One region of the Robertmurraya sp. GLU-23 genome, then DNA from elsewhere that is predicted to be linked to it. Evidence: predicted binding sites of a transcription regulator. Region 1 holds the regulator's gene; each other region holds the start of a gene.

What was found. The regulator Rex, encoded in region 1, represses fermentation and respiration genes when NADH is low (regulators of the CRP and FNR family bind a similar motif). The targets are predictions, from matches to a motif close to TTGTGAAATATTTCACAA.
Region 2: the regulator Rex is predicted to act here: its motif matches at 1,386-1,403, upstream of ACVBAX_RS17250 (formate/nitrite transporter family protein).
Region 3: the regulator Rex is predicted to act here: its motif matches at 1,260-1,277, upstream of adhE (bifunctional acetaldehyde-CoA/alcohol dehydrogenase).
Region 4: the regulator Rex is predicted to act here: its motif matches at 1,801-1,818, upstream of qoxA (cytochrome aa3 quinol oxidase subunit II).

What each region holds. Positions count from the first base shown of each region.
Region 1 is NZ_JBRKCV010000018.1:91,229-94,381, reverse strand. Features, by position in the region: gene ACVBAX_RS21270 (ABC-F family ATP-binding cassette domain-containing protein) at 1-937, opposite strand, end outside; gene moaC (cyclic pyranopterin monophosphate synthase MoaC) at 1,077-1,571, shown strand; gene ACVBAX_RS21260 (redox-sensing transcriptional repressor Rex) at 1,599-2,261, shown strand; gene ACVBAX_RS21255 (YdiK family protein) at 2,289-2,501, opposite strand; gene ACVBAX_RS21250 (CPBP family intramembrane glutamic endopeptidase) at 2,498-3,153, opposite strand, start outside.
Region 2 is NZ_JBRKCV010000012.1:6,074-9,226, forward strand. Features, by position in the region: gene ACVBAX_RS17240 (aldehyde dehydrogenase family protein) at 1-192, opposite strand, end outside; gene ACVBAX_RS17245 (Crp/Fnr family transcriptional regulator) at 371-1,072, opposite strand; gene ACVBAX_RS17250 (formate/nitrite transporter family protein) at 1,429-2,277, shown strand; gene ACVBAX_RS17255 (YjcZ family sporulation protein) at 2,419-2,526, shown strand; gene ACVBAX_RS17260 (YjcZ family sporulation protein) at 2,559-2,672, shown strand; gene ACVBAX_RS17265 (cold-inducible protein YdjO-related protein) at 2,709-2,996, shown strand; gene ACVBAX_RS17270 (transcriptional regulator SplA domain-containing protein) at 3,027-3,153, opposite strand, start outside.
Region 3 is NZ_JBRKCV010000020.1:45,558-48,710, forward strand. Features, by position in the region: gene ACVBAX_RS22055 (ABC transporter ATP-binding protein) at 1-96, shown strand, start outside; gene ACVBAX_RS22060 (Dps family protein) at 256-690, shown strand; gene ACVBAX_RS22065 (hypothetical protein) at 969-1,196, shown strand; gene adhE (bifunctional acetaldehyde-CoA/alcohol dehydrogenase) at 1,307-3,153, shown strand, end outside.
Region 4 is NZ_JBRKCV010000001.1:757,545-760,697, forward strand. Features, by position in the region: gene qoxB (cytochrome aa3 quinol oxidase subunit I) at 1-816, opposite strand, end outside; gene qoxA (cytochrome aa3 quinol oxidase subunit II) at 806-1,777, opposite strand; gene ACVBAX_RS03905 (DUF421 domain-containing protein) at 2,191-2,871, opposite strand; gene ACVBAX_RS03910 (formate/nitrite transporter family protein) at 2,913-3,153, opposite strand, start outside.

The DNA.
Region 1 (3,153 bases):
CATCTCCAAGAGGTTTGTCCATGACTTGCATTCTCTCAAGCTTCTTCCTTCTACTCTGGGCCCGCTTGGTGGTTGATGCACGAGCAAGATTCTTTTGAATAAAGTCCTGTAGCTTGGTTATTTCATCTTGTTGTTTTTCGTATTGCTTAAGATCACGCTCGTAGTTTTCGGCTTTTTGATCAAGATAAGAACTGTAGTTTCCTGAGAATTTGCTGATTTGGTTCCTAGAGATTTCGTACACTTGATTGACCACTTTATCTAAAAAGTAGCGATCATGGGATACGATTAAGATCGCACCTGTGTAGCCAGTCAGGTATTGCTCTAGCCAAGACAACGTATCAATATCTAGATGGTTGGTCGGTTCGTCCAAAATAAGAATATCAGGCTTCGTTAATAGCAGCTTCGCTAAAGCTAAACGAGTTTTCTGGCCACCACTTAAGCTATCAATTTTCGTAGTGTAATCGAAAGAGTGAAAGTTTAAGCCATGTAGGACAGAACGTATATCAGATTCGTACTGATACCCTCCATTCTCCTTAAATTCGTTTTGGAGATGGTCATATTCTTTTATTGTTCGCTCGTACAATGCAGCATTTTCAAACACGTTAGGATCAGCCATTTTTTCCTCGAGCTTACGAAGCTCTTTCTCTTGGTTCATAACCTGTTCAAAAACGGTAAGCATTTCTTCCCAAATGGATAATCCGGAGACAAGACCTGTATTCTGAGCCAAATACCCGATCGTTACATGTTTGGGCTTGATTAAATCACCTGATTCATAGGAAAGGTGACCGGCAATAATCTTGAGTAAAGTAGATTTTCCGGCCCCATTTCTGCCTACTAAGGCAATACGGTCTCTTGTTTGAACTTCTAGTTTTATATTCGATAAAATAAGGTCAGCTCCATAAGACTTGGAAAGCTGGTTCACTTGTAGTAGTATCATTGATTTCACCTCTATACTTCTACGGTTAGTGTATCGCATTCAATACGGATGAGCAATGATATGAGTTGTGAACTATGTTACAATGTTTTCACACAGAACAAGGAAAATAGTGTATGATTTTGAAAGAGGTGTATAATAGATGTCAGAGTTCACTCATTTTAATAAAGAAGGCAGAGCGAAAATGGTAGATGTGAGTGATAAGCCCGAAACCGTACGGACGGCTATTGCCCATTCTAGTATCACAGTCAATCAAGAGATATATGATCGTATTACACATAACCAAATGAAAAAAGGTGATGTGCTAGCAGTTGCACAGGTTGCTGCCGTTATGGCTAGTAAAAAAACATGGGATATTATTCCAATGTGCCATCCTATTCCACTTACCGGTGTCGATATTTCTTTTGATTGGGAATCAGATAACCATTGCCATACTCTACATATTTCTGCTAGTGTAAAGACAAAAGGAAATACAGGTGTAGAAATGGAAGCGTTAACAGCCGCTTCTGTTTGTGCGCTTACGGTTTATGATATGTGTAAAGCCATAGATAAAGGAATGGTAATCGGGAAAACATACCTTGTTGAAAAAACGGGTGGTAAAAACGGTGACTTCAAAAGGGAAGAGAGACTATATTAGTTAAAGATAGAAGGTAGGGGAAGAACGATGAGTAATGAATCAATGAAAATCCCACAAGCAACGGCGAAAAGGCTACCATTGTATTATCGCTTTTTAAATAGTTTACACTCATCAGGAAAACAACGAGTTTCATCAGCTGAACTAAGTGAGGCGGTGAAGGTCGATTCTGCAACGATTCGAAGAGATTTTTCATACTTTGGAGCATTAGGTAAAAAGGGATATGGTTACAATGTAAACTATTTATTATCCTTTTTCCGTAAAACACTCGACCAAGATGAGTTAACGAAGGTTGCGTTAATTGGGGTCGGGAATTTAGGGACAGCATTTTTAAATTATAATTTCTTGAAAAATAATAATACAAAAATTGCTGTTGCATTTGACGTAGTAGAAGAGAAGGTAGGCACAAAAATTGGAGAAGTGCCCGTCTATCATATGGATGATCTAGAAGAGGTTATTGAAAGAGAAGATATTCAAGTTGCGATATTAACGGTTCCAGCAACAGTTGCACAATCCATTACCGATCGAATGGTTCAAGGAACGGTGAGAGGGATTTTAAACTTTACACCGGCCCGATTAACGGTTCCATCATCCATCAGGGTTCACCATATTGATCTGGCTATTGAGTTACAGTCACTGGTGTACTTTTTAAAGCACTATTCTTCAGTGGATGAAGAAATGGTAGAGGAATAAACAACAAGCCGCCCCTTAGTGGAGCGGCTATTTCTTTTGCTGTTTCTTCATTTCTTTAATTTTAAAATGTAAAAGAATCATCCGAATGCCTGAACCAATATCAAATGTTGCTAGCAAGACTAGAAGATAGGTAAAAAACCCCCACTCTCCATTTTGCTGTAAGTCCTGAATGGCAAACACTGTGAACAGAGCACCTAAGACGATGTATATAATTCCTGAGAATAAAGGTGACTGTCTCATAAGAAGAATCCTCCAATAAAGCTTTGCATTTGTTCTGCTTGTTTGATTAATTTTTCTATGTCTTCCCTATATACGGATTGCACAAGAACAACGAATGTATTCATCGATACGTGAGCAACAATCGGAACGAGAATCCGATTGGTTTTAACATACAAATACGCAAAGGTGAATCCCATCGCGGAATAAAGTAGGGTGTGCTCGGGCTCCATATGGGCAAAAGAAAAAATGACTGAGCTAAGCAAGGCTGATATAAAAAAGTTAAATCGCTTATAAAAAGCTCCAAAAATGATCTTACGAAAGACAATTTCTTCTAATATAGGACCGATAACGGAGCTAACTACTATCATAATAGGAAAAGACTCAATGATGCGTAAAATCTGCTGCGTATTATCAGATCCTACCTCAATACCAATCAGGCGTTCAATATTCGCAGCAAAGGCTTGGGCAAATAGAGCAAGAAAGACACCTATAATGGCCCAGAGGATCGACCGACCTAAGCTGGCTCCGTTTCTTACTGCATTTGCGTTTACCATCTCATTACGTAACAGCTGCAGGACAATCACAAGTGTGATAGTAAAGCTGATAACAAGCCAAGTGACACCTGCAAACCCTTGAGAGTGATTGGTTTCAAAACCAATCATTTCTAGTACGA
Region 2 (3,153 bases), on a different contig from region 1:
CTTCACAGCAAGGTCTACATCTACTTCATTGGCTTCAAAAACAGTTGCAAGCACTTCGCCAGTAGCAGGATTATAGGTTTCGAATGTTTTTTGAGTTTGACTCTCGACGAATTCTCCATTAATAAAGAGCTTCTTTTTACCTGATAGGAACTTCTCTACTTTTTCATGCAATTGAACAGTTAATTGACTCATTGTTTCCCTCCCGCTATTAAATGGTTAAGTAGTTTCCAAACTATGACAACGCTTACATGGTTAATACTATCATTTTATAAAACTACTTTTCAATCATAAATATAGTGAATATTCCGATAGTATTTGACAGGATTTTTCGACAAAAATAAAATAATCGCCCTAATATAGGCGATTATGATTAATCAATATTACAATATTCTATCGGACAGTTCTCACAATCTATTTCTTTTTTTAAATAATTTAGGTCATGAACAGTAATTATTTTTTTGCTAATAGAAATGGTATGGTTCTTCCTCAATTCAGTCAGCATTCTACTAACGCTTTCTCTTGCTGTACCACAGAAATTTGCTAGATCTTGATTGGTTAATGGAACCGATATTTCAATTCCATTTTCTCTTAAAACCCCATAACTGTTACATAATCTGATAATGGTAGAATAGAGTGCGCCTTTTTTTCCATTTAACACTAAATCACGAAACTTAGTAATGGTTTTTCTTATATGATCATTCATCCATCTTAGGAATTCAAATGCCAACTCGCTATTTTTAAAAAATGCTTGTTCAAGAGCAGCAATATTTATGGCTGCTGCTTCACCATTTTCTATGACTTTGGCATTAAATATATACCTTGGATCTACAGTAAATAAGGTTAATTCTCCTACAATATCATTATGCTTACAAAGTCTTAAACTCAGTTCGTTTCCTTCGGCGTTCATTTTTGATATTTGAACCTTACCTGATAAGATAATATACATTTCTCTGGCTTCTTGTCCTTCTTTAAATAGAAAGCTTCCTTTTTTTATAGGTACAATTCGTTCAGCCGATTTTAATAATTCGCCAAGTTCGTAGGACAATTCTTCCTTATATTTTTGCTTCACCATTCGTATCCTCCTTTAAGCGCTGGCCATATAGTTTATTTAAAAGAATGTTATGTATCTGGTCAATATAGTTTACTTCACAAAAAGTTAACGTTTTGTGACAGAAATCACGGTTAATTTAAAAATTTCTTTATAAGTGTGATATTTGTAACAGGAGAGAAAGGGAGGTTTTTAATATTCCTATATTGAAAACCCTAGTTTTCAATATTTTAATGATGAAATAAGAATTATGTAACCGCTTCATAAAGAGTCACGAAGCGTTCATTAGTTTTTCTATTAACAAAAGCAAAAATGAGGGGTAAAATGACAGTGAATATTGTGACGTTTTTCACATTTTGAAAAGAGAAAGGATCCTGAACATGTATAATGAGCTTACACCCATTGAGGAAGCGGCATTAAACGCTAGGAAAAAAAGAGATACGTGGATGTCTTCTAAACTACATTACTTTATTAAGGCGATGCTTGCTGGGGTCTATATTGGTTTTGGAATCATGGTATCTTATAAAACGGGGGAATTTTTCTTTGATGCCGGGTCTCCGTCTGCCATGATGCTGGTAGCTATTTTCTTTGGGACTGCACTCGTAATGATTATTTACGGTGGGGCGGAGTTGTTTACAAGTAACACAATGACAATGACCATCGGAACGTTAAAAAAGGAAACTACCTGGTATGAGACGTTCCAAGTCTGGGTGGCTTGTTACTTTGGTAATTTAGCTGGTACATTGTTTTTTTCTGTTCTGATCATGCTATCAGGTTTATTTTTATCACCAGACAAATCGGAACTTTTGATGGACGTTGCAAGTTATAAGATGCACGGACATACATTAGAAATCTTTTTTCGTGCGATTCTTTGTAATTGGCTTGTATGTTTAGCCATTTGGTTACCAATGCATGTAAAAGGTGACGTAGCAAAACTCCTTTTAACCCTCTTACTTGTATTTGGTTTTGTTATCTCTGGCTATGAACACAGCATTGCAAATATGGCGCTATTTGGTATTGCACTAATGGTTCCACATCCAGAAACGATTACCATTTGGTCAGCAATCCATAACATCATACCTGTAACCCTTGGAAATTTAATTGGAGGAAGTATTTTTGTCGGAGCTTTCTATGTGTATTTAAATAAAAAGCCTGTTGTTAAAGAAAAGAAAGTAATAGAAAATGAGGTTTCTTTTTCCGTTTCAGAGAAAAGAGTAGCGAAAATGTAAGAATTTAATGGTATGCAATCACTCCTTGATACAGCTCAAGGAGTTTTTTTGATGATGAAAAAAATGATTTAGTGAAAACGCCCATACAGGACAACTTTTGCACACATATACTGCCGATAGATGTCATGGGAGGTGGAAGTAATGAGCGCAGAAGCTGGATTCGGCTACGGCGGTGGATTTGCTTTGATCGTCGTTTTATTCATCCTATTGATTATTGTGGGAGCAGCATACGTAGGATGGGGATATTAATTAGTAATTGATAATTAAAGGGGTTGAATGCTATGGGCTATAACTACGGATATGGTTATGGTGGATGTGGCACTGGATACGGAGGATTCGTGTTAATCGTCGTATTATTTATCTTATTAATCATTGTAGGAGCTTCTTGGTTATAAGAAGATAGAAACAACCTGCTTGAAGGGGCAGGTTGTTTGTTTTTGGATACACAGGAAAAAATACTTTTAAAATATAATAATTTGTACATACTAAATAAAAAGAACGAAAGAATCTCTAGAATGGGGGCAATTGCTATGTTCTTTAACAGAAAAGCTCAAGAAGAAAAACCAGAAGATATTTTAATGGATATTGAAGTGTATACATGTGCTGATAACGATTGTATTGGTTGGATGAGAAAAGAGTTTGCAAGCTCCGATTTAAAATGTCCATTGTGCGGACATGACACAACAATGGAAGTTAGAGAGCTCCCCAAAATCAATTAGGGATTAGAAGCAAGGCGTAGCCTTGCTTCTTTAGTGTGTATCCGAATTAAAGTAATGGTCATTAAATGCTTGTTCAGCAGCAGTTTCAGAAGCAAAAAGGGCATCATCATCTTCAATTACATGAAAGGTCTCATTTAAAAATAAGGCTACTGCATCA
Region 3 (3,153 bases), on a different contig from region 1:
GGGAGAATTGTACAAAAAGGAGAATATATACAGTTAGCAAACGATAAGAAAGGGATATTTCGTAGTTTCTTAAATAAACAGTTAGAGGCTAATTAACTATTAAATGAAGGTATAGAAAGGTCGATTGATCTCTCTATACTTTTTTTATTTTAGATGAATAATATACCTTTATTTATAATAATTATAATTTAGTATTGATTATAATATTAGATATGTTATAATTTATTCATAAGATAACTGAGGAGGAATAATATTATGGAATTACAAGCTCAATTAAATCAACAAATCGCAAACTGGAATGTTTTATATACGAAACTTCACCGTTTCCATTGGTACGTTAAGGGTCCTTTATTCTTTACCCTACACGCCAAGTTCGAGGAATTATATAACGAAGCAGGTTTAGTAGTTGATCAATTGGCAGAACGATTATTAGCCATCGGTGGACAACCAGTTGCTACCATGAAGCAATACTTAGAAACAGCTACTCTAATTGAGACAAATAATGAAACAAAAGCTAGCGAAATGGTTGCTGCCCTCGTTGCAGATTACAAACAAATCAAAGATGAACTTTCTTCATTAGCTAATCTAGCTGAAGAAAACCATGACATCATCACAAACGATATGGCAACAGGACTCATCGAATCACTTGATACACATATTTGGATGTTGACCGCTTACTTAGGAGAATAATATTAATAGAAGAGAAAGTCAGTGACAAATGTCGCTGACTTTCTTTTTTTCCAATAAGCTCAGCTGAATTAAATTATATTAATATATCGTTTTTATTGTAAGCGTTTTCAATAAATAGCGATTATTTTATAAACACTTTCTAAAAATCCTTGTAATTACAGTCTTTTTTTATCACTTCAAGGGTAAAATCATTGTTCATACTTTGTTCAATATTTCACAAACTATTATTGTTTTTATATGTTATATTTAATTCAAGAAAAACATTAGGGGTGATAAACATGATGGTATGCGAATGGAAGAACTTTTCTACAGACACTGAGACTTATACAATAGAAGTTTTTGAGGAAGTTATTGGAGATGAATTCGAGTCAATGATGTTTAAAGAAAATGAAAGCCTTCCAGCATTCATTTGGACAGTTAACTACGTAGTCATCGTAAAGAGCTGTTCTAAATATATTTCAGATATTTCTTTCGAGAAGATCCCTAGAAATCCAGTTTGCGCGTAACGTCCATTTAGGCGTTTACCTATACATCTTGCAATACTTCAAGTTAATTTTTTTTACTACCGAATGTGAAGTGTTTCACAAACTAAATTGTTTAAACGGAGGTCTTTAACATGGCAGTTGAAGAAAAAGTACTAACTGAAAATCAAGAAGTAGCCAAAATGATTGATGAGTTAGTGGCAAAAGGTCAAAAAGCGTTGAAAGAATTCCAAGGTTTCACACAAGAAATGATTGATGACATTGTAAAAGAAATGGCTCTTGCTGGACTTGACCAACATATGCCTCTAGCGAAACTAGCGGTAGAAGAAACAGGCCGTGGAGTTTTTGAAGATAAAATGATCAAAAACATATTTGCAACAGAATATGTTTACAACAATATTAAGAATAACAAAACCGTTGGAATTATCGATGACAACCAATATGAAGGTGTTTATACAATCGCTGATCCAGTTGGAGTGGTTGCTGGGGTAACACCTGTAACCAACCCAACATCAACTACAATGTTCAAATCATTAATTGCTATCAAAACAAGAAACCCAATCATCTTTGCTTTCCACCCATCTGCACAAAAATGTAGCAGTGAAGCAGCACGTGTCGTACGTGATGCAGCAGTTAAAGCGGGTGCTCCTGAAAACTGTATCCAGTGGGTTGAAAAGCCATCTGTTCAAGCTACTCAAGCATTAATGAAGCATCCTGGAATCTCACTTATTTTAGCAACTGGTGGACCTGGAATGGTTAAATCAGCTTATAGCTCTGGTAAGCCTGCTCTAGGTGTTGGTGCTGGTAACGTTCCTTGTTATATCGAAAAGTCAGCAAAAATTAAGCGTGCAGTAAACGACTTAATCTTATCTAAAACATTCGATAATGGTATGATTTGTGCATCTGAACAAGCGGTTATTATCGATAAAGAAATCTACAATGAAGTGAAGAAAGAACTAATTTCTAATAAGTGTTACTTCCTAAACGATGCAGAAAAGAAAAAGGTTGAGGCATTGGTTATTAATGAAAATACATGTGCTGTTAACCCAACTATCGTAGGGATGCCTGCTGCTAAAATTGCAAAGCTTGCTGGAGTAGAAGTGCCTGAAGATACAAAGATTCTTATTGCTGAACTTAAGACAGTTGGACCTGAATCTCCACTTTCTCGTGAAAAACTAAGCCCAGTTCTTGCTTGCTTCAAGGTAAACAGCTTAGAAGAAGGATTAACACGTGCTGAAGAAATGCTTGAATTCGGTGGACTTGGTCACTCAGCTGTTCTTCACTCAACAAATGAAGAAGTAATGAAGGAATTTGGACTTCGTATGAAGGCTGGTCGTATCATCGTTAATGCTCCTTCTTCTCAAGGTGCAATTGGCGACATCTATAACGCATTTATGCCTTCATTAACACTTGGTTGCGGTACATTCGGTGGTAACTCTGTATCTCAAAACGTAGGAGCTATCCATCTTGTAAATATTAAAAAGTTAGCGAAGAGGAATAATAATATGCAATGGTTTAAGGTTCCACCTAAAATCTATTTCGAAAAGAATTCTACTCAATACCTAGCTAAGATGCCTAATATTTCAAGAGCATTTATCGTTACTGACCCTGGAATGGTAAAACTAGGATATGTTGACACCGTGACTCGTTACCTTCGTCAACGTCCAAGTCTAGTTCATGTTGAAGTATTTTCAGCAGTTGAGCCAGATCCATCTATCGACACAGTTATGGCTGGTGCAGAAGCTATGGCAGCATTCCAACCAGATGTCATTATTGCACTTGGTGGTGGTTCTGCAATGGATGCTGCAAAAGGTATGTGGTTATTCTACGAACACCCAGATGCAGACTTCTTTGGATTAAAACAAAAATTCTTAGATATTCGTAAGCGTGTTGTTAAGTATCCTAAGTTAGGTGAAAAAACTCAGTTTGTTGCGATTCCAACAACATCTGGAACTGGTTCTGAGGTAACATCTTTCTCTGT
Region 4 (3,153 bases), on a different contig from region 1:
AGCCCAAAGCATGTCAGATCCACCAGCAGCTACTGTAAAGAAATGTGTACCGTACAAGCGGTCAAATGTCATTAACGCAAGTGCAACCGTAAAAATCGGGAATGCGGCTACGATAATAACCGAAGTGATAAGCGTTGTCCATGTGAACATAGGCATTCTCATTAATGTCATGCCTTTTGTACGCATTTTTAAAATCGTTACGATAAAGTTAATACCAGTCATCAAAGTTCCTAGACCAGCAATTTGCAATGAAATAGCATAGTAGTTATTCCCGATTCCTGGGCTGAATTCTTTACCTGCAAGAGGGAAGTAAGATGTCCATCCTGCATCTGGAGCACCACCCACAACGAATGCGATATTAAACAGCATCGCACCGCTGAAAAATAACCAGAAACTTAATGCATTCAGCTGAGGGAACGCGACGTCTCTCGCTCCTATTTGAAGCGGAATAACAACGTTCATTAAACCGATTAAGAATGGCATAGCCATAAATAAAATCATGATAACACCATGAGCTGTAAATACTTCATTATAATGCTGTGCGTCTAGAAAGCCCATTTCTGGACGAGATGTCTGAGCTTTCATCATTAGTCCATCCATACCGCCACGGAAGAACATAAGTACAGCAGCAACGATATACATGATTCCAATACGTTTATGGTCTACGGTAGTGATCCATTCACGCCATAGCCAGTTCCATTTTTTAAGATACGTAATACCACCAATAATTCCTAGAGAAGTTAATAAAATAGCAATCTGTGAACCTAGGATAATTGGATCTCCCGTAATCAGAATTTCATCCCACTTAATGCCCACTATGGTCACCTCCATGGTCTTCTTCGTTATTTTCTACATCAGTAGTATCTTTTTCTTCTTCCTGGTCAAAAATCTTTCCTTGGTACCCATGGTAACGATAGTCTTCAGGATCTGTCACAAGTTCAGAATCGTGTTCCGCATGGTTGATCCAAGCTAAGTGGGTGTTGGAATAAGTTAAACGACCAAGATGTGTTGGTTTCAGCAGTTCCATGTACTTTTCTTCTGTAAGCTCAGGAGCTGTTTCTTTTACTTCTTTTACCCATGCATCATACTCATCAACGGTTTGAGAGAGTACTTCAAATTCCATTTGAGCGTATCCACGTCCGTTGAAGTTTGTGTTTCTACCCATATATGAACCAGGATTGTCAGCAACTAAATAAAGTTCTGTTTCCATTTTATTCATTGAGTATTTTTGTCCACCTAAAGCTGGGACCCAGAAAGATTGCATCGTTCCTGCCGATGTTAATTTAAACAATACAGGAGTATCTTCTGGAATGTTCACGTAGTTAATTGTTTCAATTCCTTCTTCTGGATAAGAGAATATCCATTTCCAGTCTGCAGACGTGACGTGAATAACGATTGGTTCTTTCTCCTCGTACCCTGCAGGAACATCTTCTAAGTCATACAATGTTGTAACTGTAGGAATCGTTAAAGCGATAACGATCAAAATAGGAATTGCTGTCCAGACGATTTCTAATACGGTACTACCGTGTTCTTCTGGAGGCTCATAACCCATGTTTTCTGGCTTTTCTCTATATTTCCAAACAATATAGCCAAATAAGCCAAATACAACAACTACCACTAAAAGCATCCACATTAAAGACCAATTAATTAGCTCCATGATACTTCTAGCTACTGGCCCTTGAGGCTGAAATACAACCATTTCACAACCGCTCAAAAATAATAATGGTACGGCTGTTACAAGGGATAGAAATAGCATTTTCAACTTCAATTGTTTCATCTCCTTCTTATATGAAATCAGGTTTGTGTTTTGTTTCACAAGGAAAATTAGAGTTTACCACAAAAAGATATTTTTGTATAACAAAATGTTCGTTTTTTCACAATGATCATTTTGTTAGTATTTCTTAAGGTAAAATTCTATCTACTTCCTAATTACCACTATGTAGATGATAATAACATGTTAAGTGAGATTAATATGTGACAAAAATAGTAAGGAAAATAATGTTAGGGTGAAAAAGTGGGGGTAAATGTTGATATATCAAGGTTTTTTTAATATATCTTTAGCTGTTGGAAATTTCGACAATTTTGTGACATGGTGTCACAAAACATTCATATTTAGAGGAAAACGATTACATAGGATAAGTTTAAAATGGTTATGAGAACAAAACAAAAATCAGGCTCATAAAGCCTGATTTATTGATACGACATCACAAATAGTTCCTGATTTTTTTTCCACTCAGCATATAAAACCTGGTCATACGTATGAAAGTTTTGTTTCGAAAGTTCGTTTTTTAGCCACTGTTCATTTAGTCCTGCTTCTTGGAGATTCCCATACAGCACTTCGCCATCAAGTATTAATGTTGTAGGAATAGAAGCTTGCTCTGATTGAATGTTCAAATCTTCTAAAGTGGGTGGTCTATTCTGGGATTTCGGTAGTACACTAACAATTCCATTTGTCTCAAGGATTGCATATTGAACTTCCTGCAGAGAAAAATACCCTTGTTGACGAACTAAACTTTGCAATTGATTTATGTCAAGTTTAGCCTTTTTTAACGTTTCATATTTTATTATTCCATTCCGAATAACGATATTTGGTTCACCTTCAAGCGCTTTTCGAGTTTTTTTAAATTTCTGAGTGATTATCTCGACTCCAAAAATTAAACCACCCCAGACCGTAGTGCTGAATACGATTTCCAACCAGCTTGTTTCATGGTCATAAATGGCGTTTCCAATTAATTCACCAAGGATTAGAGCTGAAATAAAATCAAACGGTGTAATTTGTGAGAGTTGAGTTTTACCAAGCGTTTTAGCTAATAGAAATAGCACGATAAAACCGAGAAACAGTTCCGATCCAACAGTTAAATAATGTGTCATAATCATAACATATTAACTCCTATTCACACAGTAGGTAATTACTAATGCTCGTCATCAAGAAAAGGAAGGTTAACGTAATAATACATGGCTCCCATGAGGATACTACCTCCAATAAGATTGCCAATGGTCACGGGAACGAGATTATGAATAACTCCTGAAAAGGAGATCGTTCCAGGATGATTCAGAACAAGAGCGATAGCAAAGGTACACATATTAGCAATACTGTGTTCATAACCAGAGATGAAAAAGCAAAAAACAAATAGGATCATCACAAATAGCTTT